Regions from separate parts of the Clostridium chromiireducens genome, predicted to be linked through region 1. Evidence: riboswitches for the same ligand, from Rfam matches in the RefSeq annotation. Region 1 holds a riboswitch; each other region holds the start of a gene.

Region 1 (4,333 bases):
TCCTAATCCTACAAACTACATAACCAGTATCCTCACTTTTAAATACAATGCTTTCTACAAAACCATTTAGAACTTCCATAGAATCTCTCCAAACTTTTTATGTTTATTTAAACTGCTAAGAATAAAATTTAACTTTAGATTTATTTCTTTTTTTATTATATCACAAATAAATTGCACAATAGTTTAACACTATTAATTTGTTAATATTATTCTAATATAATAATTTCTTATGAATATTAGACTTATTTGAAAGTGACGGTCTCAAAGATATCTAACAACAGCATACATTAACTAATTCTTAATAAAATTAAAAATTCATTACGCAATAAAGCTGTCCTAAATAAATTTAAGACAGCTAATAAATACATCTATACTATTTTTAAGTTACTCTAGTGATTTAAATTACGCTTTAATTAGTAACAATTAAAGCTTAGATATATTTTTTTATTTCTTCAGCTTTATTTAATTGTTCCCATGGTAGATTAAGATCATTTCTACCGAAATGTCCATAAGCAGCTGTTTGTCTATAAATAGGTCTTCTTAAGTCAAGATCTCTAATTATAGCTCCTGGTCTTAAATCAAAAACTTTTTCCACTATTTCAACAATCTTATCTTCATCAATCTTTCCTGTTCCAAAAGTTTCCACTTCAATTGAAACTGGTTTAGCAACACCAATTGCATAAGCTAATTGAATTTCAAGTTTATCAGCAACACCTGCAGCAACTAAATTCTTAGCTACCCATCTTGCAGCATAAGCAGCTGATCTGTCTACCTTAGTTGGATCTTTTCCAGAGAAAGCTCCGCCACCGTGTCTACCATAACCACCGTATGTATCAACTATTATCTTTCTTCCTGTTAACCCTGAATCTCCTTGAGGGCCTCCAACAACAAATCTACCTGTTGGGTTAATGAAATATCTAGTTTCACTATCTAATAACTCTGCTGGAACAACAGCGTCTATAACATACTTTTTAAGATCTTCTTGAATTTGTTCTAAAGTTACTTTCTCATCATGTTGTGTTGATATAACTATAGTATCTATTCTCTTAGGTACATTATCTTCATATTCAACAGTAACTTGAGTTTTACCATCTGGTCTTAAATAATTTAAAGTACCATCTTTTCTTACTTCTGTAAGTCTTCTTGATAATTTATGAGCCATGTATACTGGAAGCGGCATAAAATCCTCTGTTTCATTAGTCGCAAAACCAAACATCATACCTTGGTCTCCAGCTCCAACTGCCTCTACTGCATCTTTTTCACCTTTTCTTGATTCAAAAGCTTCATCAACACCCATTGCAATATCGGCTGATTGTTCATCTATTGATGTGATAACTGAGCAAGTATCACAGTCAAATCCGAATTTTGCTCTATCATATCCAATTTCTCTTACTGTTTGTCTAACTACCTTTGGAATATCAACATAACAATTTGTTGTTATTTCTCCCATTACCATAACCATACCTGTAGTAGTGCATGTTTCACAAGCAACTCTAGCAAGTGGATCTTGTGTCAAAATAGCATCTAATATAGCATCAGAGATTTGGTCACACATTTTATCTGGATGCCCTTCTGTAACTGATTCTGAAGTAAATAATCTTCTCATTTTGTTCTCTCCTTCACTTATATATGTATCATTTTATTTTATACATATATTATTTTATTTTAAAAAACTTATATCTACTTATTATATTTTAAATACAATATAAACCAAATTAAATTACTCTTCTCCATTGATTTCTAATATTTTTTACTTTAATAATTAAGCATGCGTAAACTTAATTATATCAAGTGAAACTTGATTCAGGTGGAGCTTATTCTTCATCTGAATCTTAGTTGAAGTTATACCTTCAAGGGGTGCCTCGTCTAGGGTCGTTCCACTGTTAGCAACAATCTTAATAGGGATTAGGAGCATTACAGTTGCTAGACATCAGATAAATAAAAAAAGCTCTTCGATAAGAAGAGCGCGATTTTAACAATCATTTTCTTATCTTGTAGAAATATCTACAGGAATTGGCACCTTATATTAATACAGGTTGCCGGGTTTCACAGGGCCCTATCCCTCCACCTCTCTTGATAAGAGTTACATAATTTAATTTTCAAAAATATTTTATCATAGCATCCATAATTAGTCAATATTATAACTATCTATTATTATGCTAATATTCAATAAAAAAGAATAAACTATGTTTATTCTTTTTGGTGGAGGAAGATGGATTCGAACCATCGAAACGAAACGTAACAGATTTACAGTCTGCCCCCTTTGGCCACTCGGGAATTCCTCCATATTATTTTGTTGGAGCTGGCAATAGGAATCGAACCTACAACCTGCTGATTACAAGTCAGCTGCTCTACCGTTGAGCCATGCCAGCATGTTTATTTGATTATATTTTTTAAGATGGTGGGCACAACAGGGCTCGAACCTGTGACCCCCTGCTTGTAAGGCAGGTGCTCTCCCAGCTGAGCTATGCGCCCATCTTAATGGTGGAGGAAGATGGATTCGAACCATCGAAACGAAACGTAACAGATTTACAGTCTGCCCCCTTTGGCCACTCGGGAATTCCTCCATATTATTTTGTTGGAGCTGGCAATAGGAATCGAACCTACAACCTGCTGATTACAAGTCAGCTGCTCTACCGTTGAGCCATGCCAGCATGTTTATTTGATTATATTTTTTAAGATGGTGGGCACAACAGGGCTCGAACCTGTGACCCCCTGCTTGTAAGGCAGGTGCTCTCCCAGCTGAGCTATGCGCCCATCTTAATGGTGGAGGAAGATGGATTCGAACCATCGAAACGAAACGTAACAGATTTACAGTCTGCCCCCTTTGGCCACTCGGGAATTCCTCCATATTGTTTTGTTTGTTGCACTTGTCGTATTGCTAATCAACAATGATTAGTATATCTGCAAAGTGATTTTATTTCAACTCTATAATTACTCTTTTTAGCGAAATTATCCCCGGATTACTTCATATTTCTACATCATACTTCCATTTAACATAGTAATCTAATTATTTTTTTATTTTTTCATTTATTCTCTTTATATCTAAAAATGAAGAGCTTAGTTGTTCCAGTTTATTGTAATCCTCACTCGAAAGTCTCTTCTTTAAAAGCTTAAAAGCATTTATTACTCCTTTTTCCTCATCAGGTTCTTCATAATATTCTTTTATTCTTCCCATATCTAGTGCTGATAGTTTTTTCATTATTTGTTCTAATTCTTTCTTATTTTCAGGTGATAATTGTTCCAATATTTTTCCTTTATTTACTTTATATATTGATTTTGTATATGACACCACCGTTTCAACATCTTCTTTTTTTGCACTCATTTGACCCTGTGGTTCCCAGTAAAATACTAAATAAATATTCATTATTACTGTGATAAATAAAAATAAACCTATTAAATACTTCTTCATAAATACCTCCTTTATTACTATTAATTACCATTTATATTTTTTTTATACTATCTTCTTTCTATTCCTCATATATATCTATAAAGGGGGTATATATTCTTGATGAAACCAGATATTAATCTTAAATTTAATTACAATCTAACTTTAGAAATTAAAAATTATATCACCGAAAATACGGTAATAGTTTGCATTGGTACTGATAAATGCATTGGAGATTGTCTTGGTCCATTAGTTGGAACTATACTAACTGAGAATTTCTTCCCCCTACCTGTTTATGGTACCTTATCTTCTCCAATTCACGCCTTAAATATAGATGAACGCTTAAGTGAAATACAATCCAATCATCCTGATGCATCTATTATTGGCGTTGATGCTTGTTTGGGTGATGAAGACGACATAGGTGAAATTCGCATAAGAAATTACGCAATACATCCAGGTAAAGGCGTGGGCAAGGAGCTTCCAGAAGTCGGAATTGCATCAGTTATTGGTATTGTTGACTCTAGCGACAATGCCGAATTCTTCTTTTCTCGCAGTATAAGACTTTCTTTTATTATGGATATGGCTAAGATTATATCCAGAATTTTTATGGAAGCCTATAACTTAAATCGCGGGCAATTCCCAACCATTTAAAATTTCATAAAAAATAACAGCCAAAATTACTTATTTTGACTGTTATTTTTCTGCTATTCTATAAGCACTATTTGCTGAGAGTTTACATCTCCATCCAACTTGTCTATGTAACTAAGTACTTTACCAGTTCCTTTAGCGACACACTCTACAGAATCTTCAGCAACCATTGCCGCTACTCCTGTCTTAAATTCTATAAGCTTATCTAATCCGTGTATTAACGCACCTCCACCGGTCATTAATATTCCTCGTTCGATTATATCTGAAGCCAATTCAGGTGGTGTTTTTTCTAACACT
Region 2 (4,333 bases), on a different contig from region 1:
TTCCGGGGAATATTCCTAATATTATTTCAGCTGGTAAATTGAAAATTAAAAGTAGCGAATGGATTAGGTTAGGTGTTCCATTAGGATTTTTCATTATGATAATTTACTTTGTAATTTTATTTGTCAGATAGATACATAAATGAATAATAGAGGTTAAATATTTTAAGAGATGGCAGCAACATTAATAATTTTGTAATTGATATAACATATCATTAATAGTATAATCTAATAGGAAGTAAGCCATTATGGAATACTTGGGGATAATTTACTTCTAAAGACTTAACTAAGGAGTAGGAAAGATGGATTATATATTAGCGATGGTAGTTTCGCTTTCAATTGCACTGATTATCATGCCATTTCTTATGAAACTAGCTAACAAATTACATTTTACAGATAAACCAAATAAAAGAAAGCAACATAAAGCTCCAACACCATTGTGTGGAGGGATAGCTTTATATATTGGTTTTTTTATATCATATTTTATATTTTATAAAGATGATGATATGAAAAAACAATTAGCAATTTTTGTTGCAGCAACAATGATAGTATTAATTGGACTAATAGACGATTGGTATAAGTCAAAAGGAAAAGAATTTGCCATATTTCCAAGGTTGGTTATCCAATTGTTATCAGCGATACTTGTATTTAAAGCAGGAATTTTTTTTAGAGGGTTTACAAATCCTTTTACAAATTCTTATATAGAATTGAATTCAACAATACAATTTATACTTACAATAACATGGATATTTGGAGTTACCACTGTAATCAATTGGTCTGATGGAATGGATGGATTAGCAGGAGGTTTGTCATTAATTTCTGCGATAACATTTTTTCTAGCAGCACTTATACTTGATCAAGGTAAATCAGCATTATTATCTATAATATTGGGTGGAACAATTTTAGGATTTCTATACTACAATAAGTTTCCAGCAAAAGTATTCATGGGTGATTCAGGAGCAAATTTTTTAGGATTTATTCTAAGTATTACTGCGTTAGACGGTGCGTTTAAACAAGCTACAGTTATGAGTTTATTTATACCAATATTAGCTTTGGCTGTTCCAATATTTGATAATTTATTTGTTATATTTAAAAGATTTTCGGAAGGTAAACCGGTGTATCAGGCAGATAGAAGTCAAATACATTTTAGGTTGGAAGAAAAAGGTTTTACAACTGTACAAGTTATAAATTATATCATGCTCATAAGTTTAACTTTTAGTATATTTTCTATAATTCTTTTGTTAGTAAAACAATAAACCATGTAAGAAATAAAACAAATTATATATTGATCAAAATTAGAGCACTTGTTTATATTTTAATTTAGACTATGAAAAATAAAATCTTTACAAACTATATTTTATAATATATAATCACTAAATATAAGAACTTATCAAGAGTGGTGGAGGGACTGGCCCTGTGAAACCCAGCAACCGGTTTATTTTTTTGAAGTATACTTGGTGCTAAATCCAGCAGTGTAAGAACTGAAAGATAAGGTGTTTTAGGAAGTTTTAAGCCTAGAGGAATGCCTTTAGGCTTTTTTTTATAACTTTATGTAAGTACATATTTATATTTTAGCAATAAGGTGGTGAACAAATGGGGGCTTATGAACTACAGATAAACAGAGATGAAGTGCTAAGGTACCTGGGGTATAAAGGGCAAGATATAGATGAAAAGATGATTTCAATAATTGATGAATGCAGAGAAGAGATTAAAAAAATTATAAATCCTAGAGTTGTCTATAATTATAAAGATATACATCAGAATGATGAAGGTGTAGAGGTTATAACTACAAATTTAGTCTTAAAAGGCAAGGATATAAAAGAACATTTAAGCAATTCTAAGGTATGTGTATTAATGGCAGTAACCTTAGGAAATGAAGTAGAGAAAAAGACAAGATTATATGAAAAGATTGATCTAACGAGAGCGCTTATATTAGATGCTTGTGCTACTACTGCGGTAGAAGAAGTTTGTGACATAGTTGAGAATGATGTTAAAGAAAAAGCCGCATTGGAAGGTATGGATATAACTTTTAGGTATAGTCCAGGTTATGGTGATTTACCCTTAGATGTTCAAAATAGTTTTTTAAGAGCTTTGGATGCACAGAAAAAGATTGGACTTACTGTATCAGAAAATAATTTATTATTTCCTAGGAAATCTGTTACAGCTATAATAGGAATAGTAGAGAATGGAATAAAAAAGAAAAAAAAGAGCTGTGAAGAATGTAATAATTATCAAAATTGCAGTTTTAGAAGAGAGGGCGAAAATTGTGGGGCTTAAGGAATATATAAAAGATAATATATTAATATTTGATGGAGCAATGGGGACTATGCTTCAGAAAAAGGGATTAAAACTAGGTGAAAATCCTGAACTATTAAATATAAAAGAACCAGATATAATAGAAGAAATTCATAGGGAATATATAGAAAGTGGTGCAAATGTAATTACAACTAATACTTTTGGTGCTAATGAACTTAAGTTGAAGCTTTGTAATCTTGAAGTAGAGGTGGCTGTAGATGCTGCAGTAAAGATTGCACGAAAAGCAAAAGGAGATAGTAATACCTACATTGCTTTAGATATTGGACCAATTGGAGAACTTTTGGAACCAATGGGGACTTTGAGTTTTGATAGAGCATATGAAATTTTCAAACGTCAAGTGGTTCAAGGTGCTAAATCGGGTGTTGATATAGTTCTAATTGAGACGATGACCGATTTATATGAGCTTAAGGCTGCAATACTTGCAGCAAAAGAAAACTCAGACTTACCTGTATTTTGTACAATGACCTTTGAAGAGAATTTAAGAACATTTACAGGATGTTCTCCAGAAGCCATGGTACTTGTACTAGAAGGATTAGGGGTAGATGCACTAGGAGTAAACTGCTCATTAGGGCCAAAGCAATTGAAACCTGTTATAGAGGAAATATGTAATTTGGCACATATTCCAGTTATGGTTCAGCCTAATGCAGGACTTCCAACGCTATCAATAGGAAATGAAACTAAATATGATGTTACAAAAGAAGAATTTGCAGACACATTATGCAGCTTTATTGACTCGGGGGTCAGAGTTATTGGAGGATGTTGTGGAACAACTCCAGATTATATAAAGGAATTGAACTTAAGAGTAAAAGACAAAAAACTTACAGCTGTAGAAAGAAGTTATTATTCAGCAGTATGTACGCCTTCAAAAGTTGTGAGAATAGATCGTGTTAGAATAATAGGTGAACGAATTAATCCAACTGGTAAAAAGATATTTAAAGAGGCACTAAAAAATGGAGATTTTGATTATATATTAAACCAAGCTGTTTCTCAAATTGAGGCGGGGGCACATATTTTAGATGTAAATGTTGGATTACCTGAAATTGATGAACCTACTATGATGCATAGGGTTATAAAAGAAATTCAAGGAATAATGGATACACCACTTCAAATAGATTCTTCAGATCATAAAGCTATAGAAACGGGACTTAGATATTATAATGGGAAGCCTATCTTAAATTCTGTAAATGGTGAAGATGAAGTCTTAGATAGAATACTACCTCTAGTAAAAAAATATGGAGCTAGTGTTGTCGGTTTGACTTTAGATGAGAGAGGAATTCCAGCAAAGGCTGAAGAAAGATTTGAAATTGCTAAAAAAATAATTGATAGAGCAGCGCATTATGGAATTAGGAAAGAAGATGTATTTATAGATTGTTTAGTATTAACTGTTTCTGCACAACAGAAAGAAGTTCAGGAAACATTGAAGGCTGTGAGAATGGTTAAAGAAAACTTGGGCGCAAAAACAGTACTGGGAGTTTCTAATATATCTTTTGGTCTTCCAAATAGGGAATTAATTAATGAAACTTTCTTAGCATTAGCTCTCGCAAATGGATTGGATTTACCTATAATTAATCCAAATGTAAGTGGAATGACTAGAGTCATTGATTCTTATAATGTACTATACAATTATGATAAAGGAGCCGAAGTATATATTAATAACTATGCTAATGTTGAAGTATCAACAGCAGTTACTGCTAAAGGTGGCGGAGCAGGAAAGAATACTTCAAGTAATAATGTAAATGTAGAACATGATTTAAAATACATTGTTATCAAAGGGTTGAAAGAAGAAGCGAAACAAGCTACAATAGAACTCTTAAAAGTCAAAAAAGAGCTTGAAATAGTGAATGAATATTTAATTCCAGCTTTAGATGAAGTAGGAAACAAGTATGAAAAGGGAGAACTTTTCTTGCCACAATTAATTCAAGCTGCTGAAACCGTAAAAAACTCTTTTAGTATTTTAAAGGCTGAAATAGTAAAGAGTAATGCTAAATCTATCTCAAAAGGCAAAATAATAGTAGCTACA
Region 3 (4,333 bases), on a different contig from region 1:
TAAATAAAGTCCCTTAGTATTTTCTTTAAACGCTTTTTCTATCTCTTCAATATTTGACGCATCTACAAAAGTAAATTCGATATTAAATCTCGAGAATAATTTTGTAGTAGCTCTATACGTCCCTCCATATACATCTCCACAGATTATAACATGATCTCCTGATGAGAATATTGACAATACTGAACAAATAGCTGCCATCCCTGATGCAAATGCAAATCCACATTCACCACCTTCAAGCTCGGCTATCAATTTTTCTACCACATCTCTAGTTGGATTTCCTGATCTTGCATAATCATATTTTCCGAAATTCTCTATGTCAAATTGGTGAAATGTTGATGTTTGATATATCGGAGTGCTTACCGATCCTGTTGTAGGATCTATGTCTCCACTTGCATGTATTAATTTAGTTCCAAAATTCATATTTAACGCCCCATTCTTATTTTTATTGTTTCTTACTTTAAAGCTATATAATCTATTTTCCAATTGCATTTTCTAAATCTTTTATCAGATCATCTATATTTTCTATTCCAACTGATAATCTAAGTAAATACTCATCTACACCTAATCTTTTCTTTATATCTTCTGGAATTTCTGAATGGGTTTGAGTTATTGGATATGTTATTAGTGTTTCAACTCCACCCAAACTTTCTGCAAATCTTATTATTTTAACTCTTTCTAGAATATTCGGAATTAATTCTTTATCTTTTACTCTAAATGATAATGTTGCCCCAAAACCAGTTGATTGTCCTTTGTTTACTTCGTAACCCTCGAAATTCTCTAATCCTACATAATAAACTTTTTCTACCTTAGGGTTACTTTCTAAAAATTTTGCTATCTTTATTGTATTTTCTTGTGACCTTTCTAGTCTTATATGTAAAGTCTTTATCCCTCTTAAAATTAACCATGAATCAAATGGCGATAAAGTCGCACCTGTTGACATATGAATTCTCCTAAGCTTTTGTAGAATTTCTTCATCATTTGCTACAATAAATCCTGCCAATAAATCGTGATGTCCTCCTAAGAACTTCGTTCCACTGTGAACTACTAAATCAGCTCCCAATTCTAACGGCCTTTGATAGTAAGGAGTCAAGAAAGTATTATCCACAATTAACAATAAACCATTCTCTTTAGTTATCTCTGCCACCGCTCTTATGTCCGTTACCTTCATCATTGGATTAGAAGGAGTTTCTATAAGAATAGCCTTTGTATTTTCTTTAAGAGAATTTAATATATTCTGTGTATCTGTAGTATCAATAAATGTTGCTTCTAATCCAAAATCTCTAAAAATATCATCAAATAATCTATATGTGCCTCCATATAAATCATCAGACAAAATTATATGGTCTCCAGATTTAAACAAGTGTATACAGGCCGTAATTGCTGCAACTCCTGAGGAAAACCCTATTGCTGATTTGCCACCTTCTAAAACAGCTAATGTTTTTTCAGCTTCTTCTCGAGTAGGATTTTGAGCTCTTGCATAATCATACCCAGTACTATTATTAAGCCCATGATGTTTAAATGTGGCAGCTTGATATATTGGAAAGCTTATAGCGCCTGTAGCTTCATCTCCACCTGATATCCCACTGACTGCAATTGTTTCAAAAGATTTTTTTAAAGTCATTGTTTTGCCTCCTTTAATTTGTTTTGCTTAATGCATTCTTTATTGCTAATAACGTAGATAATAGTAATTAAAAAAGCCACTTCAAAAATAAGAAGTGACTTTGTAGCCATAACATAAGTTCTAATAAGACTTAATTCCTCTCATTTTTCAAGATATTCTCTTGCAGGATTTAGCACCAACGAAAAAACTTATATAAAATTTTTTTCAGGTTGCCGGGTTTCAAAGGGCCAGTCCCTCCACCACTCTTAATAAGATTAACTTATCCAGATATTTTTTTGTTAATACTAATTATACATAGTTACAGAGACTTGTCAATAAATATTAGTAAAAATATCGACTTTCTATGTCATTAAAATTATAGAATGTTTTTTTATACTTTGAAAATTCTTTTCAATAAAAGAGAAGATAGCCAAATTAGGTTTTCAATCAAACCATAGTGACTATCTTCTGAAACTAAATTCTACTTATGCATACTTGTATTAAATATGTGATTGAGATTTACTCATTATTATTTTTATAAACTTATTCGTATCTTAAGGCTTCAATCGGATCAAGGCTTGCCGCTTTTTTAGCTGGATAGTATCCAAAAAATACACCTATTGCCATTGAAAAAGTGAAACTTATTAAAATTGTTGGTACAGATATCGATATTGGTGATTTTAATACCAGACATGCAATTATTCCCATTCCAATTCCCAGTACTATTCCTATTGTACCACCAATTGTACATATTATGACCGACTCAGTTATGAATTGCATTTTTATATGGCTACTTTTAGCCCCAAGAGCCTTTCTTGTTCCTATTTCTCTTGTTCTTTCTGTAACAGATACAAGCATTATATTCATTACTCCAATTCCACCTACGAGTAATGCTATTGCTGCAATTACAGATATGCCCATGGATATCATACCAAGTACTGATGTAATTGATTCTGCTTCATTTTGAAGATTCATAACTTGCAATTCCCAATACTTATTATTTTTATATAACTTATCTGTATACTTCTTCATATCCTTAACAAATTTTTCTGAATCAACATTTGTATTTGGTTTAATCATAAAACCATAGTAATTTTTATTCTTCTGCTCTGCTTTTGCAGTAGTTATAGGAATATATAAGCTAGTTTGTATATCCTTTTCTTTTGCCGCGGTCCCTCCTCCTTGAAGAAATGATGGAGGCTGATATTTATATACTCCTACAATAACATAGGTTTCAATACTATCTTGTACATAGACCTTTATTTCTTTTCCTATAGGATCAGACTTTCCTTTAAAAATATTATTTACGAGTTTATCTGAAACTACTGCGCTTTTTTTCATGCCTTTAATATCTTTATCGGAAATGAATCTCCCACTAATCATCTTTACATTATTAACGTCTTTATATCCATCATTTACTCCTGTAGTCGTTATATTAGCATACACGTATCCATCTTTTACTTTTCCTTGTCCTGTATCCGAATCTATACTTATATTGCTAATTCTATCCGAAAACGCTTCCTTAATTGAGTTTATCTGCTCCAAAGTAATAAGGTCACTATCTTCTGGTGATTTACCCGAATATCCTCTGTCAGAACCATCTTCACTCTTTTCTCTTACCTGAACCATCATATTATTAGCACCTAGCTTATCTAACTCACCTGATACTTTTGCAGTTATCGCACTTCCGATGGATACAATTCCTATAACAGAAGATATTCCAATGATAATTCCAAGCATAGTTAATAGTGATCGCATTTTACTTGCCCTTATTCCTGCTACTGCAAGTAATATATTTTCTTTTATAAACATATCTTTTCACCATCTGGAAATTTTTTAACATACTTGTCATTATACTCTTCTGATACTATATTTCCATCCTTTAGCGTTATAATTCTTTCCGTTTCCTCTGCAAGCTCATGGTTGTGAGTAATAAACACTATAGTCTTACCCTCTACTTCATGTACCTTATGAAACAAATCCATAACTAATCTTCCTGTTGAGGAGTCAAGAGCTCCAGTTGGTTCATCTGCTAATATTATACTAGGTTCATTTGCAAGTGCACGAGCAATAGCAACTCTTTGTTTTTGTCCCCCTGATAACTCGTTAGGAAGATGCTTCATTCTATCTTCCATTCCAACAAGTTCTAAAAGCTTTTCTGCTCTTTCTCTTCTTTCATGCCTATTCATTCCATAATAAAGCATTGGTAACTCAACATTTTTTAAGGCTGAGCTTCTTGGTATTAAATTATAGGTCTGAAATACAAATCCTATTTTTTTATTTCTCACTTCTGATAATCCATTATCTGTTTTTTCACCAACATTTGTACCATTTAAAATATATGTTCCGGAAGTTGGCCTGTCCAGTGCTCCTATAATATTCATTAAGGTACTTTTCCCTGATCCTGATGCACCAACTATTGATACAAATTCACCTTCTTTTATTGTTATATCTATATCTTTAAGGATATCTAATTGATTGGGAGTTCCAATATAAAAGCTTTTAACAATATTTCTCATATCTATTATATTATCTTTCAAAAAGTTCACCCCTCATTTATCTTAATTTTTTCTCCAACTTTACAAGTCGAAGGATCATCAATTATGATAATTCCATCAGAAATTCCCTCACCTGAAATTTCAACATTAAAATCAGATTCAACCCCTGTATCTACTGGAATCTCCTTAACTATATACTTATTAGGCTTATCATCAGCTTTTTCTGCTATATATA

The links. A riboswitch is a leader RNA that binds a small molecule or an ion and turns the genes downstream of it on or off. The one in region 1 is predicted to bind S-adenosylmethionine.
Region 2: another riboswitch for S-adenosylmethionine. It lies ahead of D2A34_RS08940 (vitamin B12 dependent-methionine synthase activation domain-containing protein); the one in region 1 lies ahead of metK (methionine adenosyltransferase).
Region 3: another riboswitch for S-adenosylmethionine. It lies ahead of D2A34_RS21175 (trans-sulfuration enzyme family protein); the one in region 1 lies ahead of metK (methionine adenosyltransferase).

Annotation. Positions count from the first base shown of each region.
Region 1 is NZ_QXDJ01000007.1:70,715-75,047, reverse strand. Features, by position in the region: gene recD2 (SF1B family DNA helicase RecD2) at 1-79, opposite strand, end outside; gene metK (methionine adenosyltransferase) at 431-1,606, opposite strand; SAM riboswitch class I at 1,985-2,083, opposite strand; tRNA gene D2A34_RS22430 (tRNA-Tyr) at 2,201-2,285, opposite strand; tRNA gene D2A34_RS22425 (tRNA-Thr) at 2,298-2,372, opposite strand; tRNA gene D2A34_RS22420 (tRNA-Val) at 2,400-2,475, opposite strand; tRNA gene D2A34_RS22415 (tRNA-Tyr) at 2,483-2,567, opposite strand; tRNA gene D2A34_RS22410 (tRNA-Thr) at 2,580-2,654, opposite strand; tRNA gene D2A34_RS22405 (tRNA-Val) at 2,682-2,757, opposite strand; tRNA gene D2A34_RS22400 (tRNA-Tyr) at 2,765-2,849, opposite strand; gene D2A34_RS22395 (hypothetical protein) at 3,011-3,412, opposite strand; gene yyaC (spore protease YyaC) at 3,509-4,039, shown strand; gene mreB (rod shape-determining protein) at 4,093-4,333, opposite strand, start outside.
Region 2 is NZ_QXDJ01000002.1:786,016-790,348, forward strand. Features, by position in the region: gene D2A34_RS08930 (DUF1646 family protein) at 1-131, shown strand, start outside; gene D2A34_RS08935 (MraY family glycosyltransferase) at 300-1,253, shown strand; SAM riboswitch class I at 1,382-1,492, shown strand; gene D2A34_RS08940 (vitamin B12 dependent-methionine synthase activation domain-containing protein) at 1,591-2,274, shown strand; gene D2A34_RS08945 (homocysteine S-methyltransferase family protein) at 2,264-4,333, shown strand, end outside.
Region 3 is NZ_QXDJ01000006.1:116,561-120,893, reverse strand. Features, by position in the region: gene D2A34_RS21180 (trans-sulfuration enzyme family protein) at 1-420, opposite strand, end outside; gene D2A34_RS21175 (trans-sulfuration enzyme family protein) at 473-1,621, opposite strand; SAM riboswitch class I at 1,759-1,876, opposite strand; gene D2A34_RS21170 (ABC transporter permease) at 2,144-3,412, opposite strand; gene D2A34_RS21165 (ABC transporter ATP-binding protein) at 3,403-4,140, opposite strand; gene D2A34_RS21160 (HlyD family secretion protein) at 4,146-4,333, opposite strand, start outside.